DNA from 4 places in the Pseudobacteroides sp. genome. Region 1 is predicted to be linked to each of the others. Evidence: riboswitches for the same ligand, from Rfam matches in the RefSeq annotation. Region 1 holds a riboswitch; each other region holds the start of a gene.
What was found. A riboswitch is a leader RNA that binds a small molecule or an ion and turns the genes downstream of it on or off. The one in region 1 is predicted to bind cyclic di-AMP.

Region 1 (3,169 bases):
AGAGAAAGACAAATAAAGCAGAGTATGAGCAGGAAGGGGAATTGCTTTGATAATGCTTGTGCTGAAAGCTTTTTCGCAACATTAAAAAAAGATATAATTCATGGAAGAAAGTTCAAAACTCGTGAATAAGCCAAACTAATAATTATTGAATATATTGAGACCTTTTATAATTTCAAAAGAATACATTCAGCATTAGGTAATATGTCACCAATAGAATTTGAAAAGGAATATAGGAAGAAACATATAGCTTAGGGTTAAACTTTAATGTTATATAAGAATAAAGCATTTCTTACTGTATTGATTCCAAATATTACACTATTTTATATTTAATCCCGTTGAAGAGGCGTGTGTAAAAGGTTGCAAAATAAATTTTAAGAAAAGTTATGAAAAATCGAGATTTCGCAAGCTTTTATGTGTCTAATTTAAAATATACACTCCAAAATGGAAGTTATTCAATTAATAGGATTGTTGGTAAAGACCTGGGATGCTTAATTTGTTCAAAAGAAGGACTTTAGCAAAAAAATGTCGAATAATTTATAAATAAAATTATCCGGAGGTATTATGCTTTCGATGAATATACAAAGCCAATACGTATATTTAAAGGATATATCTTATGATGATATTGAAAAAATTCTCAAATGGTATAGCCGGGTAGATCATTTTAAGTATGCCACAGGAAAAGATATACCTGTTGAAATAAACGAGTTGACCTCAATATATAAGGAGTCGGTTGAATCGGATAGCGAATTTTTCACAGGGATTTATAAAAAAGACAGTAATCAAATGATAGGAATACTAAAAGGGAGACTAGAGTCTACACATAAAAATAAAGTTTGGATAAGAACAATTGTCATAGACCCTCACCACCAAAGAAAAGGATATGGGAGGGAATCTGTGAGACTAAGCCTTTCTTATCTTAAAGCTAAAGGAAACGCCTCGGAAGCATATTTAGCGGTTGCTGAAGAGAACGTTAAGGGCAGACAGTTTTGGGAGGCATTAGGGTTTGATTTTTATAAAAAGATGTTTAGTTGTGTGAAAATTGCCGATAAACAATGTGAAGTAGTAATAATGCAAAAAAAACTATAAAAAATTTAAATACTTTAAATATCAATAAGATTTTACCAAGGTTTGATTTGACAAACTATGTCAAGATGTATATAATATCATTGAAGTAAAAACTTAATAAATAGCTGAATCTTCCCTTGGGATAGGGAAGTACGGAGGAACCAATATTTTTGGGGTTAATCTATCAATAGATAGTAGGGGTGATCCTATTACCCGAACCCGACAGCTAACTTCGGAAGCTATAAATAGGAGGAATATATGTTTAGTTTCAAAAGGGCACTTACTTGTGTAAGTGTGTCTCTAGCGTTGTCTTTTGCAGTAGCAGCATATGCCGGTGCAGAAGGTAACCAAACAGGTGTTGTTAAAGGTGACATATTAAATATCAGAAAGTCACCAAGTACTTCTTCAGAGGTTCTCGAACAGTTAGAAAAAGGGATGAAGGTTACAATTATCAGCAGTAGCAACGGATGGTACAAAGTATCATACAATGGTATTACTGGGTGGGTTAGCAGTGAATTTGTTACTGTAAAGCAAGTTTCATCCAGCTCAGCAACAATTAATGAAGATGACGTCAACTTAAGAGAGAAGGCAACTACTGATGCTTTAGTACTTAAAACATTCAGCAAAGGAACAAGTGTTAGTGTATTAAGTTCTTCAGACAACTGGTATAAGGTTCGTACTTCTGATGGGAAAATAGGTTGGGTTTTCAAAGATTTTGTCAGTGTAAAATCAACTGGTTCCAGTACTGTCAGCCCTACAAAATCATCTTCAGCTAAAAAGACTACATCAAGGGGTACAACAGAACAACAAAGAGATATCTCCCAATCAGATGATGACGGTAAGGAAGATGCAGTTACTGATTCTGTGTCCGATACCCGCCAGCAGCTTATTGCATATGCAAAGAAGTTTCTGGGTGTGAGATATGTTTATGGTGGAAGTTCACCAAAAGGGTTTGATTGTTCCGGCTTTGTTTTATATGTTAACAATCATTTCGGTATTAACTTGGAACGCGTTGCGGCCGACCAGGCTAAACAGGGAACCAAGGTAAGCAGAGCGAACTTAAGACCTGGTGATCTTGTATTCTTTGATACAAATGGTGGAAGAAATTATATTAATCACGTAGGAATCTATATTGGTGATGGCATGTTTATTCATGCTTCATCAGGTTCGAATGCTCGTAAAGTTGTTATAAGCAATCTGGGTGAAGGTTTTTATTCCAATGCTTATATGAGTGCAAGAAGGTTTTTGAAATAACAACACCAAATCATGGAGCTCCTTTAACAAGGAGCTTTTTTTACTGTCTGAGAAATTATGGTGTATACTACACTACAATCTTGTGAATATTGAACAGGAGGAATACTGTCAGTATGAAAAGACCGTTATTGTTATTTTCACTGTTCCTTATTGTGGGTATTTACGTTGCTCAGTTTGGCAATTTGCCTCTATTCATTATGACTTCAATGTTGGTTATGTCTGCTCTTTCGATTGTTTATCTTCATAACAAGAAAAATATTGTTATTCTTATAGGTGCATTGATTTTCTTCTTTGCAGGTGCAGCCGAATTCACAGTAATAAATAAAATCACTCTTGATAAATTCAAGGAATTTTCAGGTAAAGATATGCAGGTATTAGGATTTGTATGCACAGAGCCGGATATTAAAGAGTCTAAGACGGTATACACGGTCAGAACTGATGAGATAAAATCAGAGGGTAAAAGCTTTAAGATAAAGGGGAAGCTTCTTGTTACTGTTCCAAATAAGGATGATACACCGATTTTGGAATATGGGATGGATTTGACTGTTAATGGGAAAATCAGCATTCCTGACGGTAAAAGGATTCCAGGAGGTTTTGACTACAGAAGGCACCTGTTAAAATCAGGAGTTTCAGCAACGGTTTATACAAGGGGTGATAGTATTAAATTTATGGATTCCTCCAGTGTAAACCCCTTTGTTAAGGTTGGGATGGATTTAAGAAAACGGATAATAGGAACAATAAAGCCATGCCTGCCCAAGGAACAAGCTGCACTCCTTTGCGGTATGCTGATAGGATTTACCGAAGATATGAGTGACGAAATGGTGGATGCATTCAGTGATGCCGGTTTGTC
Region 2 (3,169 bases), on a different contig from region 1:
AACTCCTTGGCTGTTATCTGCCAACTTTTGTTCAGATTGGCTTAAAAAGCCCTTGAGTCTTACTATAATCAAGTCTTGGATGATAAGAGTTCTTATTTGCTTTGGACCCCTGCCCATGAATTCAATTTCAAACTTGCTTACTGCTTCGCTTATTTTTGCTTGAGCCTGGCCCTTAGTCATATTATCAACCTCTACACTTGCTTATAGAAACTATAACATGAGGTAAAATAAAAATCAATAGTCATTTAGGTAAAAAATCACACCATAATTTTTTTATTTAAGAATATTGTATAGCGTTCCTTAAAGGAGTTGTTTTCACTTTCAAGATAATCTCCCAATACTTTTTTTAGATTAAGGACGTCACTCATTTCAAAGTAGCCTGATTTACCTTTTGCAAATCTGACTGCACGCAGAGCACCAAGAGCAAAGGCTCTTCGTGAGAAGGACTCATGGGAAATTTCTATTTTGTCATCTTCACCGATGATCATAACTTCATGCTTTCCTACGACTCCTCCGGCTCTTACAGCTGTGATTGGCACATCAATGTTTCCAACTGAATTGCCTGAAGCCAAGAGGCCTTTTTCTATTTCAACAGCTATCTTTTTCGCGGTGCCTGATGGAGCATCCTTTTTATGCTTATGATGGATTTCTGTAATTTGGAAATCATAGTTGCTTAATATATTGGATGCCAAATTTGTAAGAAGCATAAGAACATTTACTCCCAAGGTGATATTTGGTGCGTATACAATAGCATTTCTATGTTTTGTAGCAAGTACAAGAAGCTTTTTTAAGCCAAGCTTGGAAAACCCTGTTGTACCAATGACGATATTTACCTTCATTCTTGAAAAGACCCTGGCGTTTTTCAATGCTGCCTCAGGGCTCGAGAAGTCTACAACCACATCAGGCCTTGTTCTGAAAATAACTTGTTCCAGATTGTCTGAGCTTTCTACAATAATTCCTGTTCTGCCACTGCCTATGACTTCCCCCAAATCCTTGCCGCTTTTATCGCTACTGGGGCTGCAAATTGCTGATACAAGCTTTATATCTTCTTGCTCCATTAAAACCTTAGCTATTTCCTTACCTGTTTTTCCAAGTCCAGATATGCAAACTCTAATCATAATAATTACCTCCGATACATTATTTTTACTAAAAATTGAACGTGATTAAATTGTAGGAGTAAGATCATTATTAAAATAAAAAACGCTACGGAGAAGTATCCATAGCGTATGCCGTCAATAACGGGTATACCAAATAAAAGGTATAATCAGAGCATATCAATCACCTTCTCTTCCAACGCTTACGAGATTAGCTGACGGATTCGGGTCGAAAGAGCTTAACCCTACCGGACAACATGCCGGACTCACCCCATAAATTGGTTCTCCCGCTCCATTTCTGGACTCAGCGAAGCTAAAAATATTAAATTTAAATATACGAAAAGCACAAATGTAAAGTGTTGGTTACTTTGGTTGCCTTTCATAATAGTATATAAAAGGGTAGAAAACTTATATGCACTAATACCAATATAAGCTTCCCACCCCAGAAGCCTGATTCTCTTGAAAATGGCTTTAACCATCCAACCGAACAAACTTATTAAAACGTTACTAAACTTACATTTGAGAGAGTAAACAATAACTATTATTTGCTGTGTTTTTTAAACAAATCATCCAAAGCTTCACGAAGAAGGAAAGCTTCAGTTTTTTCTGTCTCTTTGGATAGTTCGGCAAGTCTGTCAACCTGTGTCTTCGTAAAATAACTGGATTTTAATACCATGCTTTCTACTTCGGACAAGCAAACCTTGTTCTTACCTAGCTTTTTTGCCCTGAACATGGCACTGTCAGCCACCCTGAACAACTCTATTGGATTTTTTGAATCTCTTGGATAGCTTGCTATCCCGCAGCTAACAGTTATATAAACATTTTCTGTCTTGTCTTTATAACTTAGATTAAATGTATTGTCCGAAAGATATCGTCTTATTTCTTCCATCTCCATAAAGCTTCTTTCAGAACCTTTTTTTACAAGGAGTATGTTGAGTTCATCGCCATGACGGGTAATCAGATCAATGCCGGATAAATTTTGTCTAAATACTGACAGGAGTTTTTTAATTACCTCATCACCAATAGGGTAGCCATATATTTTATTTATATTTTCGAAGTTATCAACGTCAGCTACTGCTATACTAAAGGGGCCATCACCATTTGCTATTAACTCTTCAACCTTTGCGATAAACTCTTCTTTTGTTACTAGATTAGCTTCCATGCATAATACCCTCCTGTATATACCAGTATATCAAATTTATATATATATGTCAACATAAATATCATTTGATATATAAATTGCTATTATTATATTGGCCCGAAAAAGCAAAAATAAAACCATAAAAAAAATAACTTTCATTTTAACAGAAAAAATTTTTGTAGAATTATTGTAGTTTACTAAATATGTTGTTATAATGAATAAAATTAAAGTGAAATAAATATAAAGGTAGGATTTAAAATGGGAAAGAACAGATCAAAAGTAGCAATTATTGGTGCCGGCTTTGTAGGTGCATCAGCAGCATTCGCATTATCACTTAATCAAATGGTTAGCGAATTGGTTTTAATTGACGTAGCTAAAGAAAAAGCTGCAGGTGAAGCGATGGATATTAATCATGGGCTTTCATTTTTAGGACAGATGAAGGTTTATGACGGAGATTATTCCGACGTTGCGGATTGTGATGTGATAGTTATTACAGCAGGAGCAAATCGTAAGCCAGGTGAAACACGTATTGACCTTGCGAAGAAAAATGTAGCAATCGCAAAGGAAATCACAAGCAATATCATGAAGTATTATACTCGTGGAGTAATCCTTGTAGTAGCAAACCCCGTAGACGTTCTGACATACAAGATACAAAAGTGGTCAGGCTTGCCTGCAGGAAGAGTATTGGGAACAGGAACAGTACTTGACAGCTCAAGGTTCAGATATTTGCTCAGTGAGAAATTTGATGTGGACGTAAGAAATGTTCACGGATATATTATTGGTGAACACGGCGATTCTCAGCTGCCTCTTTGGAGTGCAACTCATATCGCAGGAAAGAACATTAACGAGTATTTTGCTGATCCGGCTTATGGTATAAGTGAAGCAGATAAGGAAGCTATTATGGTAGATGTTAAAACTGCTGGAGCTGAAATTA
Region 3 (3,169 bases), on a different contig from region 1:
AACCCATTTTAAGGAGTCAAATATGTATAGTATTATATCATCATGTATTTCAAGAACATCTTTATTAGCTCTTATATCATTAAGAATAACCTCTTCTTGGCATTCTTCTTGAGTTAAAAGAACAAACTCATGCACTAAAGCCATTTACATCACCTTTATAAAAATACTTTATTTAATTCTATCATCATTTCCAAGGATATACAATTATATATGCTATGCTAACAGGGGATAGGGGTTTTACCCTATACCTATTAAACATATCCCTTTAGCCCTAAAGGAGAGTCTTTAATGGAGTTAATAATAATTACATTTATACTTTTTGCCACATGGAAGTGGTCAGACTGGAAAAATTGGAATAGATAATAAGTTTGGCAGAATGATTTATTTTAACGGGTGGAACACTTGATGGTCTTTGGCATGGAATTTCATAATGTTCCCTATGTTGGCTTCTCATCACAAAAAGCCTTTGCATGCTTATGTTGCTTCGAGGAAACCCATATTGACATTGACGCTGCGTAAGGGTGTATAGTAGTATTGTCAGGAGGTGATTGTATGGAATATACAGTACAAAAGCTAGGGAAAATGGCGGGAATAAGCTCTAGGACATTACGTTATTATGATGAAATAGGCATCCTTAAGCCGGCAAGGGTCAATTCTTCAGGATATCGAATTTATGGAAAGCAGGAAGTATCAAGGCTTCAGCAGATACTTTTTTATAGAGAGCTGGGTGTAAGCCTGGAAGATATAAAAGATATTTTAACTTCACCGTCATTTGACAGCACTGAAGCATTGCAAGAACATCGTAGAAAACTTCTGGCAAAACGGGAACAATTAGACTTGTTGATTGCTAATGTTGACAAAACAATAGCAGAATCAGAAGGGAGAATAATGATGAGTGACAAGGAAAAATTCGAAGGCTTTAAACAGAAATTAATTGAAGAGAATGAGAAAAAATACGGAAAAGAAGTCAGAGAAAAATATGGAGACGAGCAGGCTGAAAGGTCAAATAAAATATTTAAAAATATGACCAAGGAGCAGTATGATGAATTTGAAAAGTTAGGCACAGACATTATTGATACACTGAAGGCAGCATTTGCAACAGGCGATCCAGCCGGTGAACTTGCACAAAAGGCTGCAGATTTACACCGCCAATGGCTTAGCTTTGCATGGGGAAGCTATACAAAAGAAGCACATGCAGGTGTTGCTCAAATGTATATCGATGATGAGAGATTTACAGCCTATTACGACAAAGAACAGCCTGGTTTGGCGGTATTTTTAAGAGATGCTGTTTTGATTTACACCGGAACAAAGATTTAGACTTAAGTATTGCATACCCCCATGCCCTAATATCTGTATTCAAGATGCTTGGGCATGGGGTTTTTTGCTGCCTGCATATGGGATAGCACTTTTATCCATTGTTTCCAACCCATTTATTACAGGTTGAATATAGCATGCATGTCACTTATAATCCATATTCGAGACATGAACCTGATAGTTGCCTAATCCTTTATAAAGTGAAGGAACGGGGGATACATTTTTTTGGGGTTAATCTGCCAATATTACACTTTAATAAAAGCAGTAGGGATACCACTCATCCCGCACCCGACAGCTAACCTCGTAGGCATTGAGAGGAGGAAATCATTGTGAAAAAGAAGTTTTTTATTATGTTGGCTTTTTTAGCCATGATATTGGCTTTTTCTATAAGTACGGCACATGCCGATTATTATACTGACGGTATTTTGCTTTATGAAGGAAAAAGTGGTACTGAAGTTACAAATCTACAAAAGGATTTGAAAAGCCTGGGATACTTTATAGGAGAACCAAACGGGTATTTTGGAAGTTATACAGAGCAAACGGTTATAAAGTTTCAAAAGGATAACTACCTATCCCAGGATGGTGTTGTGGGCCGTAAAACAGCACGAGAAATTAAGGTTGACAGGATATCACAAACAGCAAAAACCTATATTGGTGTCCCATATTTATGGGGCGGATCATCTCCGTCAGGATTTGACTGCTCGGGATTTACCCAATATGTAATGCAAAAAAACAATATAGCACTATCGAGAACAACTGCTGTACAGTACACCGAGGGTACATGGGTGAATAAAGCAAATTTACAGCAAGGTGATCTTGTATTCTTTTCAACCTATAAACCAGGACCTTCACATGTAGGTATTTACCTGGGTAATAATAAATTCATTCACGCGAGCTCAAGTATGGGAATCTCTATAACGGATCTCAGCAACAGTTACTTTGCTCCGCGTTATATTGGTGCAAAAAGAATTTTAGCTTAATTAAAATATACGGTAAGGAGTATGCAAGCTTATATCATGTCTCATTCTCCTTACCTTTTTACATAATATTTGATATATAATATTCACTTTAGGCACGATCAAAAGCGTAAGTAATTCTTTAATCATACATTAGCTTAATTCAATTATCAACCTTATTCAGGTATTTATTTAACTCATCACCTAAAAGTCTAACATTTGGCTCACTTAACATTGCAAGATGCCCCCCTTTTATCGGTACAATTTTCAAGCCATCAATAAAGCTCCCTATACTCCTTGATTTGTCCTTTAGTTTCTCTTCAATTTTTCTTCCTTCCTCAGTCTGAAACAGGACAGCTTTGCCGCTGATGTCAAGTGACTCAGGCCTGTATTTTATTACAGCAAGTGTCAATGAGAGCCACATTCTCAATCTTCGATAAAGTGCTGTTAAACCAAAGGAAGATATATTTAAATTTTTACAGACAATTTTTCTATGTGTGATCATTGCAGCTGCAGAATATTTAAATAAGGATACAAAGCTTAAAAGTCTGCTCCTCCTTATAAATACCGGATCGGTATCCAGTAATGCCAGAATCTCTACATCGTCTCCCATACATATCAATTGCCTTGCAATCTCGTAAGCTATCTGTCCTCCAACACTCCACCCAATAAGGGCATACGGTCCATTTTGCTGGACTCCTTTTATTTCCTTGATATAGGCTTGTGCCATCTCTTGAACATTTTTATGAGGTTTCTGATCCTTTTCCAGCCCCTTCGACTGAAGAGCATAAACGCTCCAATCGCCACCAATGTATCGTGCAAGATCGTAATAGCATATAACCGTCCCGGGTGCAGGATGTATGCAAAAAACCTTTTTACAGCTGTCATTTTTTCTAATG
Region 4 (3,169 bases), on a different contig from region 1:
CCATTCCTGTTTCTCTAACCTGTTTACCCCTTCTATCTCTCATTTACCATCTCCTCCTATCCACTCTTAAAATCGACTTTATATAAAGTATTTCTGTTCTTTTGCATATATTTATATATATAAATATAACGAACTATTTAGCAATAAAACCAATAATTTATAACTAAAAAGTTCGTTACATTTAACATATCCAATATTAATTAATATATTCAGAATCAAACAAATAACCTTTGCTAAAAATTCCCTTCGAGCCATTGAAAGGCTTTTGAGACCATCTTCTGGTGATTGGCATCAACTTTATTGCTTCCATGGGTCTTGCTGTTATAAAAGTGAATATCAAAATGTCCATCCATACCATTATTCTTAACCATATCCAAATTTAAACCTGTACCATATCCGCCGCTTCTATATGAAACATTAGCATTTACAGGTTCACTGTCTAATCCGGCATGTGGCATACCGGCCATTGATGCAGGTATCTTTATTCCGTCTATAGTTACAATAACTGCCCTTCTGTTCCAGCTCCACTGATCGCCATAAATACTTTTGAGAATATCAGTATCCTTTTTCGTAAGAGGCTCACAATCAGCGTGATTATAACCATAACTTCTCAGCACCTTAAAACTTAAGCCTGTATCAATATCAAAAACAACAGCTTCGGTTTCACGGGCAAAGATATCCTCCACACCACCAAACCATGGAATTAAGGACCCTCCCCTTTCATACTCAGCTCTTGAAGAAATTTTAGGTGCAGGCTTTGTCTCACTGTCTGAAGTAAAATCGGATGTTTTCATAACTGTTAAATTGTTTGTTGCACTAGCTGCTACTTTTTCTGTTGGTTTACTGCTTGTCATCGCAGCACCGTCCCTTGATAAAGCATCATTGATAGCTTTATAAGTTTTTGGCCCTACAATGCCATCGGCTTTTAAGCCATATTTTTTCTGGAGCTTTAATACGGAACTTTGAGTCACTGATCCAAAGTAGCCAGTGCTCTTTAAATTAAAATATCCGGCCTGCCTCAGATTGTTCTGGAGTGTAGTAACTGCCGTTCCCTTTGAACCTTTTTGAAGATTTGATGATGCAGCTTGAACATTTACAGGATTTGCATAAATTCCTGCAGACAGTCCAATAGCCGCAATAGAACTGAACAACACCTTTTTGCTAATCATAAATTGTACCCCTCTCTTGTAGTTTACATAAAGCTTGAAATACACAATACTTTTTCTGTAAACTCACTGCCTACGAGGTTAGTTGACGGGTTAGGTAGAAGAGACACCCTTTACGCAAATACGTAATTTACCCCAAAAATTAGGTCCCCCGTTTCTTATATAAGATTTAAGAATTAGGCTATTTAATTTTAGCACTATCAGTTTACATAATAAAGGTGTAATTGGTGGGCAAAAAAGTGAACTATTGTTTATGAATAATATTTATTTTTCTGAGTGATGAAGGATTTTTATTATTTATATTGAATATACATAATTGATGATTATTTTCGATGACCGAATTCCTTTCATATTGCATTATATCTACAAATGAATAATTTCGGATAGCTTAATATATAGTACATCTTATAAGTCTGCTTATTTTAGGGCATAATATTTTACACTGGTGAAAGGGTGATCCTAATGAAAGCAATAATTATGGCTGGAGGAGAAGGCTCAAGGCTGCGTCCCCTTACTTGTGACTTGCCAAAACCCATGGTCAATGTTGCTAACAAGCCAATAATGGAGCATATAATAAACTTATTGAAACTGCATGGCATTACTGAAATAGGTATTACATTAATGTACTTGCCGCAAAAGATAAGGGATTACTTTGGAAATGGCTCCAGCTTTGGAGTTAATCTTCATTACTTTACCGAAGATACTCCATTAGGTACCGCCGGAAGTGTTAAAAACGCCGGTGATTTTCTTGATGAAACTTTTGTTGTTATAAGTGGAGACTCACTTACAAATATCAATCTCAAAAACGCCATAAATTTTCATTACTCAAAAAAATCCAAAGCCACCCTTATCCTCACAAAGGTTGACGTACCTCTTGAGTATGGTGTAGTACTGGCTGATAAGGAAGGACGTATAGAGGGCTTTTTAGAAAAGCCAAGCTGGGGAGAAGTTTTCAGCGATACCGTGAATACAGGTACATATATTTTAGAGCCAGATGTTTTAGATTATTTTCCTTTTGGCAAAAAGTTTGATTTTAGCCAGGATTTATTTCCAATGATGTTAAAAAAACATGACCCCCTTTATGGCTATGTGACTCATGACTACTGGTGCGACATAGGTGACCTTAATGCATATTTGCAGGCACATTATGATATTTTTCAAGGCAAAATAAATCTTCTCAATGATTATACCGAAATAAAAAAAGGCATTTGGGTTGGATCGGGTACCCTTATTGAGCCTAATGCAATGATCAGCGGCCCCTGTATAATAGGCAACAATTGCCGTATTTCCAACAGTGCCGCCATAGAAGATATGTGCGTTATAGGGGACAACAATGTAATCGAGGGTGAGACCTCAATAAAAAGAAGTGTAATTTGGGATAGCAATTATATAGAGTACGGTTCTCAAATAAGAGGCTCAATAATTTGTAACAAGGTTAACTTCAAGCACTATGTCTCAATATTTGAAAATGCTGTTATCGGGGATAAATGTATTGTAAATGAGAGGGCTATAATAAAGCCCGGAATAAAGATTTGGCCTCAAAAAACCATTGACCCCCTTGCAATTGTTGACAGAAACATGGTCTGGGGTTCTAAACACAATAAGTCCATCTTTGGTGAAAACGGTCTATCAGGTATTATAAATGTGGATATATCACCGGAGTTTGCTTCACGTCTAGGTGCTGCGTACGGCTCCATTTATAAAAAGGGTTCGAAGGTTGTTGTAAGCTCTACCACATCCAATTCAGCCAGGATGTTCAAGCATGCTTTTGCAGCCGGCATTTTGTCCGTTGGCGTGGAGGTATTCAACCTGAGCAGTCTCCTTACTCCCATATCCCGCCATGCCATTAATTTTCTGTCGGTAGAAGGCGGAATACATGTAAAACTCAGCAATGACAACCCAAACAAGCTGCGTGTGGATTTTATGGACTCCAAAGGAGCCAGCATAAGCAGAATTACTGAAAGAAAAATTGAGAACGCCTTTTTCAGGGAAGACTTCAGACG

Region 2: it holds a riboswitch for cyclic di-AMP, as region 1 does, so the genes downstream of both, dapB (4-hydroxy-tetrahydrodipicolinate reductase) here and VIO64_RS04010 (SH3 domain-containing protein) in region 1, are expected to answer to the same signal.
Region 3: it holds a riboswitch for cyclic di-AMP, as region 1 does, so the genes downstream of both, VIO64_RS03805 (C40 family peptidase) here and VIO64_RS04010 (SH3 domain-containing protein) in region 1, are expected to answer to the same signal.
Region 4: it holds a riboswitch for cyclic di-AMP, as region 1 does, so the genes downstream of both, VIO64_RS16510 (peptidoglycan-binding domain-containing protein) here and VIO64_RS04010 (SH3 domain-containing protein) in region 1, are expected to answer to the same signal.

Annotation. Positions count from the first base shown of each region.
Region 1 is NZ_DATCTU010000025.1:4,062-7,230, forward strand. Features, by position in the region: partial or broken gene VIO64_RS04000 (IS3 family transposase) at 1-252, shown strand, start outside; gene VIO64_RS04005 (GNAT family N-acetyltransferase) at 571-1,086, shown strand; cyclic di-AMP (ydaO/yuaA leader) riboswitch at 1,179-1,322, shown strand; gene VIO64_RS04010 (SH3 domain-containing protein) at 1,324-2,319, shown strand; gene VIO64_RS04015 (DNA internalization-related competence protein ComEC/Rec2) at 2,433-3,169, shown strand, end outside.
Region 2 is NZ_DATCTU010000062.1:25,020-28,188, reverse strand. Features, by position in the region: gene VIO64_RS09695 (DUF2294 domain-containing protein) at 1-180, opposite strand, end outside; gene dapB (4-hydroxy-tetrahydrodipicolinate reductase) at 258-1,118, opposite strand; cyclic di-AMP (ydaO/yuaA leader) riboswitch at 1,279-1,414, opposite strand; sodium ion sensor (DUF1646 type) at 1,526-1,579, opposite strand; gene VIO64_RS09685 (GGDEF domain-containing protein) at 1,636-2,256, opposite strand; gene VIO64_RS09680 (L-lactate dehydrogenase) at 2,494-3,169, shown strand, end outside.
Region 3 is NZ_DATCTU010000020.1:31,845-35,013, reverse strand. Features, by position in the region: gene VIO64_RS03815 (hypothetical protein) at 1-144, opposite strand, end outside; gene VIO64_RS03810 (MerR family transcriptional regulator) at 553-1,317, shown strand; cyclic di-AMP (ydaO/yuaA leader) riboswitch at 1,487-1,639, shown strand; gene VIO64_RS03805 (C40 family peptidase) at 1,644-2,294, shown strand; gene VIO64_RS03800 (amino acid adenylation domain-containing protein) at 2,434-3,169, opposite strand, start outside.
Region 4 is NZ_DATCTU010000104.1:16,818-19,986, forward strand. Features, by position in the region: gene VIO64_RS16505 (hypothetical protein) at 1-43, opposite strand, end outside; gene VIO64_RS16510 (peptidoglycan-binding domain-containing protein) at 234-1,169, opposite strand; cyclic di-AMP (ydaO/yuaA leader) riboswitch at 1,220-1,359, opposite strand; gene VIO64_RS16515 (mannose-1-phosphate guanyltransferase) at 1,629-3,169, shown strand, end outside.